DNA from 2 places in the Streptosporangium sp. NPDC023615 genome. Region 2 is predicted to be linked to the other one. Evidence: riboswitches for the same ligand, from Rfam matches in the RefSeq annotation. Region 2 holds a riboswitch; the other holds the start of a gene.
The links. Region 2 has a riboswitch for glycine ahead of gcvT (glycine cleavage system aminomethyltransferase GcvT). Riboswitches for the same ligand answer to the same signal wherever they lie in the genome.

Region 1 (4,403 bases), on a different contig from region 2:
TCAGCTCCAGGTAGCCCCGGGTCTGGTCGGCGGGGGCGTAGGGGTGCAGGCCGGCGAACTCCGGCCAGGTGATCGGCTCCATCTCGGTGGTCGCGTTGAGCTTCATCGTGCAGGAGCCCAGCGGGATCATCGACCGGTCGAGCGCGACGTCCTTGTCCTGGAGGCGGCGCAGGTAGCGCAGCATGGCCGTCTCGGAGCGGTGGTCGTGGAAGACCGGGTGGGTCAGGTAGTCGCCGGTGCGCGCCAGCGAGGCGGGCAGCGCGTCGTGCGCGGCGGCGTCCAGGTCCGCCGGGATGATCCCGGTGACCTCGAAGGCGGCCAGGACCTGCTCCAGGTGCAGCAGCTCGGTCCGCTCGTCGCAGGTGACGCCCACGTGGTCGTCGTCGACCAGGCGCAGGTTCACGCCGTTGTCCAGGGCGGTGGCGACGATCGCCGCGGCCCTGCCGGGCACCCGGGCGAGCACGGTGTCGAAGAAGGTGTCGTGCACCACCTCGACGCCGCCCTGGCGCAGGCCCTCGGCCAGCACCACGGCGTGCCGGTGGACGCGGCGGCCGATCCTGCGCAGGCCCTCGGGGCCGTGGTGGACGGCGTACATGCCGGCGATCACCGCCAGCAGGACCTGCGCGGTGCAGATGTTGCTGGTGGCCTTCTCGCGGCGGATGTGCTGCTCGCGGGTCTGCAGCGCGAGCCGGTAGGCCGGGCGCCCGTCGGCGTCCACGGAGACGCCGACCAGGCGGCCGGGCATCTGGCGCTGGAGGCCCTCGCGGACCGCCATGTAGGCCGCGTGGGGGCCGCCGAAGCCCAGTGGGACGCCGAAGCGCTGCGAGGAGCCGATCGCGATGTCGGCGCCGAGCTCGCCGGGGGGAGTCAGCAGGGTGAGGGCCAGCAGGTCGGCGGCGGCGACCACCTGGGCGCCGCGGGCGTGGGCGGCCTCGGCCACGGCGCGGAAGTCGTGGATCCGGCCGCTCGCGCCGGGGTACTGCACGAGCACGCCGAAGCAGTCGGGCAGCTCACCGGCCAGGTCGCTCTCGACCAGTTCGATGCCGAGCGGCTCGGCGCGGGTGCGCAGCACCGCCTTGGTCTGCGGCAGCGCGTCGGCGTCGACCACGAACACCTTCGACGGGGTGCGGCCCGCGCGCCTGGCCAGGGTCATCGCCTCGGCGGCGGCGGTGGCCTCGTCCAGCAGGGAGGCCCCGGCGACGTCCAGGGCGGTCAGGTCCGAGATCACGGTCTGGAAGTTCAGCAGGGCCTCCAGGCGGCCCTGGGAGATCTCCGGCTGGTAGGGCGTGTACGCGGTGTACCAGCCCGGGTTCTCCAGGAGGTTGCGGCGGATGACGGCGGGGGTGACCGTGTCGTGGTAGCCCAGGCCGATCATGGAGGTGAGCACGGTGTTGCGCCCGGCCAGGACGCGCAGCTCGGCCAGGGCCTCGGTCTCGGAGGCCGCCGGGGGCAGGTTCAGCCGCTCGGCCGAGCGGATCGCCTCGGGCACGGCCACCGCGATCATGTCGGCGACGGAGGCGAACCCGACCGCCTCCAGCATGCGGGCCTGCTGGTCGTCGTCGGGCCCGATGTGGCGGGTGGCGAACGGCGGGGGCGCGAGCTCGCCGAGCGGGGACAGATCGGTCATGGAAAGCCTCCCAGACGGGGTGGAGACCGGCGCCGGGCGCGGGCGTGCGGCCGGAGTCTCCCCCTCTGTCATCACGGCTGCCGCCGCGACCTGAGAGCTTCACCTGCCCGGGGACGGGAGGCTTGCACCGTCGGTGAGTCACGCCTGGCAGGCGCGCCTGCTTTCCAGAGTTGCCTCGTCCGTGCGGTACAGGGTGCCTGAGAGATTCCGGGGAGGTTGCTCCTTCGGCGCCCCGGCCGTGCCGGGGTCTCTCCCGCACAGGGTCAATGGCGAGTCCGAGTTTACCCGGTTCGTCGCGCTCTGCGGCGCCGGGCCAGTTCATCGGCCTGATGATCGCCTAAAGGGCCGGCGCCCGACTCCGCGCGTTCGCCGGGAAGATCCGCGAGGGAGCCCTCCACCTCCTGCCAGACCCGTCCGAGCGCTATGCCGAAGACCCCCTGGCCGCCCTGGAGGAGGTCGATGACCTCGTCGGGCGAGGTGCACTCGTAGACGCTCACCCCGTCGCTCATCAGGGTGATCCCCGCGAGGTCGTTGACACCCCGGTCGCGCAGGTGCTGCACGGCGATGCGGATCTGCTGGAGGGAGACGCCGGTGTCGAGGAGGCGCTTGACGACCTTGAGGACCAGGATGTCGCGGAAGCCGTACAGCCGCTGGGAGCCCGAGCCGTGCGCGGCCCGCACGGTGGGCTCGACCAGGCCGGTGCGCGCCCAGTAGTCGAGTTGCCGGTAGGTGATCCCGGCCGCGGAACAGGCCGTCGGGCCCCGGTAGCCGAGATCGGCGGGTGTGTTCACCGGTTCCCCGTCGAACAGCAGACCCTCTTCACCCGCGCGCTGACGTGCCGACTGGCGCCGTTCCGGGTCATCCTGATCGGCGTTTCTACCCTCGCCGCTGCTGACCGCCACGCGGACCTCCGGCTTTCTCTCATCCCACGGCCTGATCTGGGGGTTTACGCACGGCCGTGGGGTTCACTTGCACCGTAGGACTGGGGCCAAGTCCAGTCAACGACCCCACCCGGCGCGTCGTGAAGCGTAAATGCACCGAAATTCCTACCCCGCGCGGCCGAAGTCCTCCGGCGTGATCGTGTCAAGGAACTCCCTGAACTTCTCCACCTCGTCCTCCTGGTCGTCGGGAATGATCACTCCCGCCTCCCGGACGACCTCCTCGCTCGCGAAGATACGTGCGCCGGTGCGCAGTGCCAGGGCGATCGAGTCGGAGGGACGCGCGCTCACCTCGACCCCGTTGGAGAAGACCAGGTCGGCGAAGAAGATCCCGTCGCGCAGGGCGACGATGTTGACCGTGTTCAGCCGGACCCCGAGGCCGTCGAGCACGTCCCGGAACAGGTCATGGGTCAGCGGCCGAGGCGGTGGCTCCTCGGCCTGGGCCATGGCGATCGCCGTGGCCTCGGTCATGCCGATCCAGATGGGCAGGTAACGCTCCCCCTGCGCCTCCTTCAACAAGACGATCGGCTGGTTGGAGGGCATCTCGACTCGAACGCCCACGACCTCCATCTGCAACACGGGCTGCTCCGCTTCGCTGGATTCCGACCGGTTTGTTCAACGTAACACTCGTGGGGGTACGAGTGCCTGGTCAGGTTCTCACCGGCCCAGTGCCCCACGAACGCCCGAACGCAGGAGTGAGGCGTGCAATTCCAGTAACAGGCCGGAGATCTCCCTGGCCGTCTCGTCGGCCTGGTCGATCGCACCAGGCCCGCGGCGGCGCAGCAGGGGCGCCACGGCCTGCTCCACCAGCCCGGCCTCACGTTCCGCGGCGGCCCTGACGGCCCGCAGGTGGCGGGCGCGCAGGCCGAAGGCGGCCAGGGCGCCGACGCTGCGGGCCACGGCGAGCGCCTCGGCGTCGTAGTAGCGGGCCACGGCTGCCAGCAGCCCGTAGTCCTCCAGCTCGGCGAGGGTGTCCTCGTCGAGCTCGGCGGCGCGCAGCAGCTCGTCACGGGTGAGGCGGACCTCTCCGGGCCCCTCGCCGGGGACGGCCCGCGGCGGGGCCGGGGGGCGCTCCTCGCGGTCGGCGGCCTCCAGCCGGTCCTTGATCACCCGCAGCGGCAGGTAGCGGTCCCGCTGCTCGCTGAGGATGTAGCGGAGCCGCTCGACGTCGGCGTAGGTGAACTTGCGGTACCCGGAGGGACTGCGCTCCGGTTCGATCAGCCCCTCGCCCTCCAGGAAGCGAATCTTGGAGATGCTGACATCGGGGAACTCGCCCTGCAGGAGGGCGAGCACCTCCCCGATGCTCATGTGCGCACGAGCGGCCTGCGAGCTCATCATCCTCCAGCGGCGCCGCGGGTGAGGAAGACGAGGCGGAACTTGCCGATCTGCACCTCGTCGCCGCCGTAGAGCGGGACCTCCTCGATGCGCTCCCGGTTCACGTACGTGCCGTTCAGGCTACCGACGTCACGGACGGTGAAGACCCCGCCGCCGCGCCGGTAGAACTCCACGTGGCGGCGCGAGACCGTGATGTCGTCGAGGAAGATGTCGCTCTCGGGATGGCGGCCCACGGTGGTGAGGTCGCTGTCGAGCAGGAACCGGCTGCCGGCGTTGGGGCCGCGCATCGCCACCAGCAACGCGCTGCCGGGAGGCAACTGCTCCACGGCCTGCCGTTCGGCGAGAAGCGTCTCCCCGGTCTCCGCCTCGTAGGCCTCGATCCCGGAGAGGGAGATCGTCGACGTGCTGTCTCCGGGTGTGTCGGACCTGGTAAGCGGCGACCCGCATCGGGAACAGAAACGGGCATCCTCAGGGTTGGCATGACCGCACTGCGTGCAGTAGAC
Region 2 (4,403 bases):
TCTTCGCCGACGCCGACCTGGAGAAGGCCGCGGCGACCGCGCCGTACGCGGTGTTCGACAACGCGGGCCAGGACTGCTGCGCGCGCTCCCGGATCCTGGTCGAGCGGGGCGCGTACGAGGAGTTCCTGGCCCGGTTCGGCGAGGCGGTGCTGGGCGTCCGCGTGGGCGACCCGCGCGACGAGGACACCGAGATGGGCCCGCTGATCAGCGCCGAGCACCGCGAGCGGGTCGCCTCCTACGTCACCGAGCCACCCCACCTGCGGGGTTCCTGCCCCGAGGGGCCGGGGTTCTGGTACCCGGCGACCGTCCTGACGCCGCGCTCGACCGACGACCGGGCGTTCACCGAGGAGATCTTCGGGCCGGTGGTGTCGGTGGTGCCGTTCGACGACGAGGCCGACGCGGTACGCATCGCCAACGACACCCCCTACGGGCTGAGCGGGTCCATCTGGACCCGTGACGTCGGCCGGGCGCTGCGGACGGCCAGGGCCGTCGAGGCCGGCAACCTCAGCGTCAACTCGCATTCCAGCGTCCGCTACTGGACGCCGTTCGGCGGCTTCAAGCAGTCAGGGCTCGGCCGTGAGCTGGGGCCGGACGCGCTGGCGGCGTTCACCGAGACCAAGAACGTCTTCATCTCCGAGGAGGAGTAGAACGATGCAGCGTCTGCAGGACCGGGTGACCGTGATCACCGGCGCCGGGAGCGGGATCGGCCTGGCCACCGCGCGCCGGTTCGCCGAGGAGGGCGCCCGCGTCGTCTGCGTGGACCTGGACGAGGAGACCGGCCGGGCCGCCGCGTCCGAGGTCGGCGGGCTGTTCGTCAGGGCCGACGTGACCGTCGAGGACGACGTGGACCGGGCGTTCCGGACGGCGTTCGACACCTACGGCAGCGTGGACGTCGCGTTCAACAACGCGGGCATCTCGCCGCCGGAGGACGACTCGATCCTGGAGACCGGCATCGACGCCTGGCGCTGGGTCCAGGAGGTCAACCTCACCTCGGTCTACCTGTGCTGCAAGCACGCCATCCCGTACATGCGGCGCCAGGGCAAGGGCTCGATCGTCAACACCGCCTCGTTCGTGGCCGTGATGGGCTCGGCGACCAGCCAGATCTCCTACACCGCCTCCAAGGGCGGGGTGCTGGCCATGTCGCGCGAGCTGGGCGTGCAGTTCGCCCGCGAGGGCATCCGGGTCAACGCGCTCTGCCCGGGGCCGGTGAACACGCCGCTGCTGCGGGAGCTGTTCGCCAAGGACCCCGAGCGGGCCCAGCGCCGCCTGGTGCACGTCCCGCTGGGGCGTTTCGCCGAGGCGTCGGAGATCGCCGCCGCGGTGGCGTTCCTCGCCTCGGACGACGCCAGCTTCATCACCGGCTCGGAGTTCCTGGTGGACGGCGGCATCTCCGGCGCGTACGTCACCCCGCTGTAGGGGAGTCCCGGCCGGCCCGGAGCCACCGGGCCCGGCCCCGTGAGAGCAAGGCAAGGCGAGAGATCATGTCCCGTCCCGTCATCGGCATCACCTGTTACGTCGAGCCCGCCCGGTTCACCGTGTGGGAGGCGACGGCGGCGCTGCTGCCCTACGACTACGTCGACCACGTGGCCCGCGCGGGCGGGCAGCCGGTGATCCTGCCCCCGGCCGGCGACCCCGCGCCGCTGGTCGAGCGCCTGGACGGGCTGATCCTGGCCGGTGGCGGGGACGTCGGCCCGGAGCGGTACGGGCAGGAGCCGCACGCGAGGACCGGCTACGTCCGGCCGTTCCGCGACGAGGCCGAGCTGGGACTGGTCCGCGCGGCGCTGGAACGGGACCTGCCCTTCCTCGGCGTCTGCCGGGGCATGCAGATCCTGAACGTCGCCCTGGGCGGCACCCTGCACCAGCACCTGCCCGACGTGGTCGGCCACTCCGGGCACGCCCCGGCCCCGGGGAGTCACGGCAGGATGCCCGTGCGCCTGGCCCCCGGCGGCCGGACCTCGAAGATCTTCGGGGCCGGGACCGTGGACGTGGCCCACTACCACCACCAGGCCCTGGACCGGCCGGGCGAGGGCCTGACCGTGACCGCCCACGCCGAGGACGGCACGATCGAGGCCGTGGAGCTGGACGACCACCCCTTCGCCGTCGCCGTCCAGTGGCACCCCGAGGCCGACGACGAGTCGGCCCTGTTCGAGGCCCTGGTCCGGCACGCCGCCCCCTGACCGGTCCTTTCGCCGGACCGGCCCACGGCCCCCTGACCGGCCCGGTCCGGCGCCTCGGACCGGGGAGGGCACCGGGCCCGGCGCGACGGGGGATTCCGCTTCGCCGGTGCGGGCGGTTAGGGTGGCGGTGACACCGATGAATCCCGTGCGGGAGAGCGTCCTGACATCCAGACCAGGACCCCTGAAGGAGCAAGCCCTCCCCGCGAACCTCTCAAGGCAAAGGACCGTGCGGGTAGGTGCTCTCTGGAAAGCAGGCCCCGCGGCCTCGCCGAAGGTGAAAGTCCGGTAAAACCCGGGTGAAACTCTCAGGCACCCATGACAGAGGGGGAGGATGATCTCATCTGTCCCCTGCCTGAGGTGTGCACATGTCCCGATCTACGCCGTTGCGCGGCGTGCACGAGGCTCTCGGCGCGACGCTGACCGACTTCGCGGGCTGGCTGATGCCGCTCCGCTACGGCAGCGAGTCCGCCGAGCACAACGCGGTCCGCCGGGCGGCCGGCCTGTTCGACCTCTCCCACATGGGTGAGATCTTCGTGACCGGGCCGCAGGCCGCCGAGGCGCTCGACCACGCGCTGGTCGGTCACCTGTCCGCGCTGGAGCCCGGCCGCGCCCGCTACACGATGATCGTCGACACCGAGGGCGGTGTGCTGGACGACCTGATCGTCTACCGGCTGGCCCCCACCGAGTTCATGGTCGTCGCCAACGCCTCCAACTCCCCGCGCGTCGCCGCCGAACTGATCGACCGCGCCAAGGGCTTCGACGCGACGGCCGAGGACCGCTCCGAGCGCTACGCGCTGATCGCGGTCCAGGGCCCGCGCTCGGCGGAGATCCTGGCCGGCCTCACCGACGCCGACCTCGACGGGCTCAAGTACTACGCGGGCCTGCCGGCCGTCGTCGCGGGCCACGAGGCCCTCGTCGCCCGTACCGGATACACCGGCGAGGATGGGTTCGAGCTGTTCGTCGCGTCCGAGGACGCCGAGGCGCTCTGGTGCGCCCTCAGCGAGGCGGGCGCGCCGCACGGGCTCATCCCCGCCGGCCTGTCCGCGCGCGACACCCTCCGGCTGGAGGCGGGCATGCCGCTCTACGGCAACGAGCTCTCGGCGGGGCTGACCCCGTTCGACGCCGGGCTGGGCCGTGTGGTGAGGTTTGACAAGCCGGGCGACTTCGTCGGCCGGGCCGCCCTCGAACCCCTCAGGGACGTCCCGCCGGGCCGCCGCCTGGTCGGCCTGGTCTCGAACGGCCGCCGGGTGCCCCGGCGCGGGTATCCGGTGGTGGTCGCCGCCGACGGCGCGGTCGTCGGGGAGGTCACCAGCGGAGCGCCCTCGCAGTCGCTGGGCAGGCCGATCGCCATGGCCTACGTGGACAACGGCCTGGCGTCGGGACTGGCCGTCGACATCCGGGGCAGCCGCGAACCGGTCGAGGTCGTCGCACTGCCTTTCTACAGGAGGACACAATGAGCAGCATTCCCGAGGACCTGCACTACACCAAGGAACACGAGTGGGTCTCCGGAGTGGATGACGGCCTGACCCTCACCGTGGGGATCACCGCCTACGCCGCCGAGGCGCTGGGGGACGTGGTCTACGTGCAGATCCTCCCCGAGGTCGGCAGCACGGTCACCGCCGGCGACACCGTCGGCGAGGTGGAGTCGACCAAGTCGGTGAGCGACATCTTCGCCCCGGTCGGCGGTGAGATCGTGGAGGTCAACCAGGCCGTCGTGGACGACCCCTCGCTGGTCAACGGTGACTCCTACGGGGAGGGATGGCTGTTCCGCATCCGCCTGGAGGGCTCCGCCGACGACCTGCTGTCGCCGGAGGAGTACGCCGCGCTCACCTCGGGTGAGTCCTGAGCCTCCGGCTCACCGGTACCCGGGCCACGCGCGTCCCCGGGCGCGCGTGGCCGCCCCCGCTGGAAGGACTCAGATGACGATCAGCGTCTTCGATCTCTTCAAGGTCGGGATCGGCCCGTCCAGCTCGCACACGGGCGGCCCGATGGCCGCGGCCCACAGGTTCGCCCGCGGCCTGCACCGCGACGGGCTCCTGGAGAAGACCGCCCGGGTGAGCGCCGTCCTGTACGGCTCGCTCGGGCTGACCGGCAAGGGACACGGCAGCGACAAGGCCGTGCTGCTCGGCCTGGCCGGCGAGAAACCCGAGCTGGTCGACGTCGACACGGTCGACGAGCGGCTGGCCGCCATGCGCGAGTCCGGCACCGTCCCGCTCCACGGCTCCC

Region 1: another riboswitch for glycine. It lies ahead of gcvP (aminomethyl-transferring glycine dehydrogenase); the one in region 2 lies ahead of gcvT (glycine cleavage system aminomethyltransferase GcvT).

What each region holds. Positions count from the first base shown of each region.
Region 1 is NZ_JBFABE010000034.1:62,975-67,377, forward strand. Features, by position in the region: gene gcvP (aminomethyl-transferring glycine dehydrogenase) at 1-1,627, opposite strand, end outside; glycine riboswitch at 1,802-1,893, opposite strand; gene AB0G16_RS23030 (MerR family transcriptional regulator) at 1,909-2,439, opposite strand; gene AB0G16_RS23035 (bifunctional nuclease family protein) at 2,674-3,144, opposite strand; gene AB0G16_RS23040 (MerR family transcriptional regulator) at 3,223-3,873, opposite strand; gene AB0G16_RS23045 (FHA domain-containing protein) at 3,900-4,403, opposite strand, start outside.
Region 2 is NZ_JBFABE010000001.1:177,313-181,715, reverse strand. Features, by position in the region: gene AB0G16_RS00800 (aldehyde dehydrogenase family protein) at 1-647, shown strand, start outside; gene AB0G16_RS00795 (3-oxoacyl-ACP reductase) at 652-1,416, shown strand; gene AB0G16_RS00790 (gamma-glutamyl-gamma-aminobutyrate hydrolase family protein) at 1,482-2,177, shown strand; glycine riboswitch at 2,316-2,414, shown strand; glycine riboswitch at 2,415-2,509, shown strand; gene gcvT (glycine cleavage system aminomethyltransferase GcvT) at 2,543-3,634, shown strand; gene gcvH (glycine cleavage system protein GcvH) at 3,631-4,023, shown strand; gene AB0G16_RS00775 (L-serine ammonia-lyase) at 4,097-4,403, shown strand, end outside.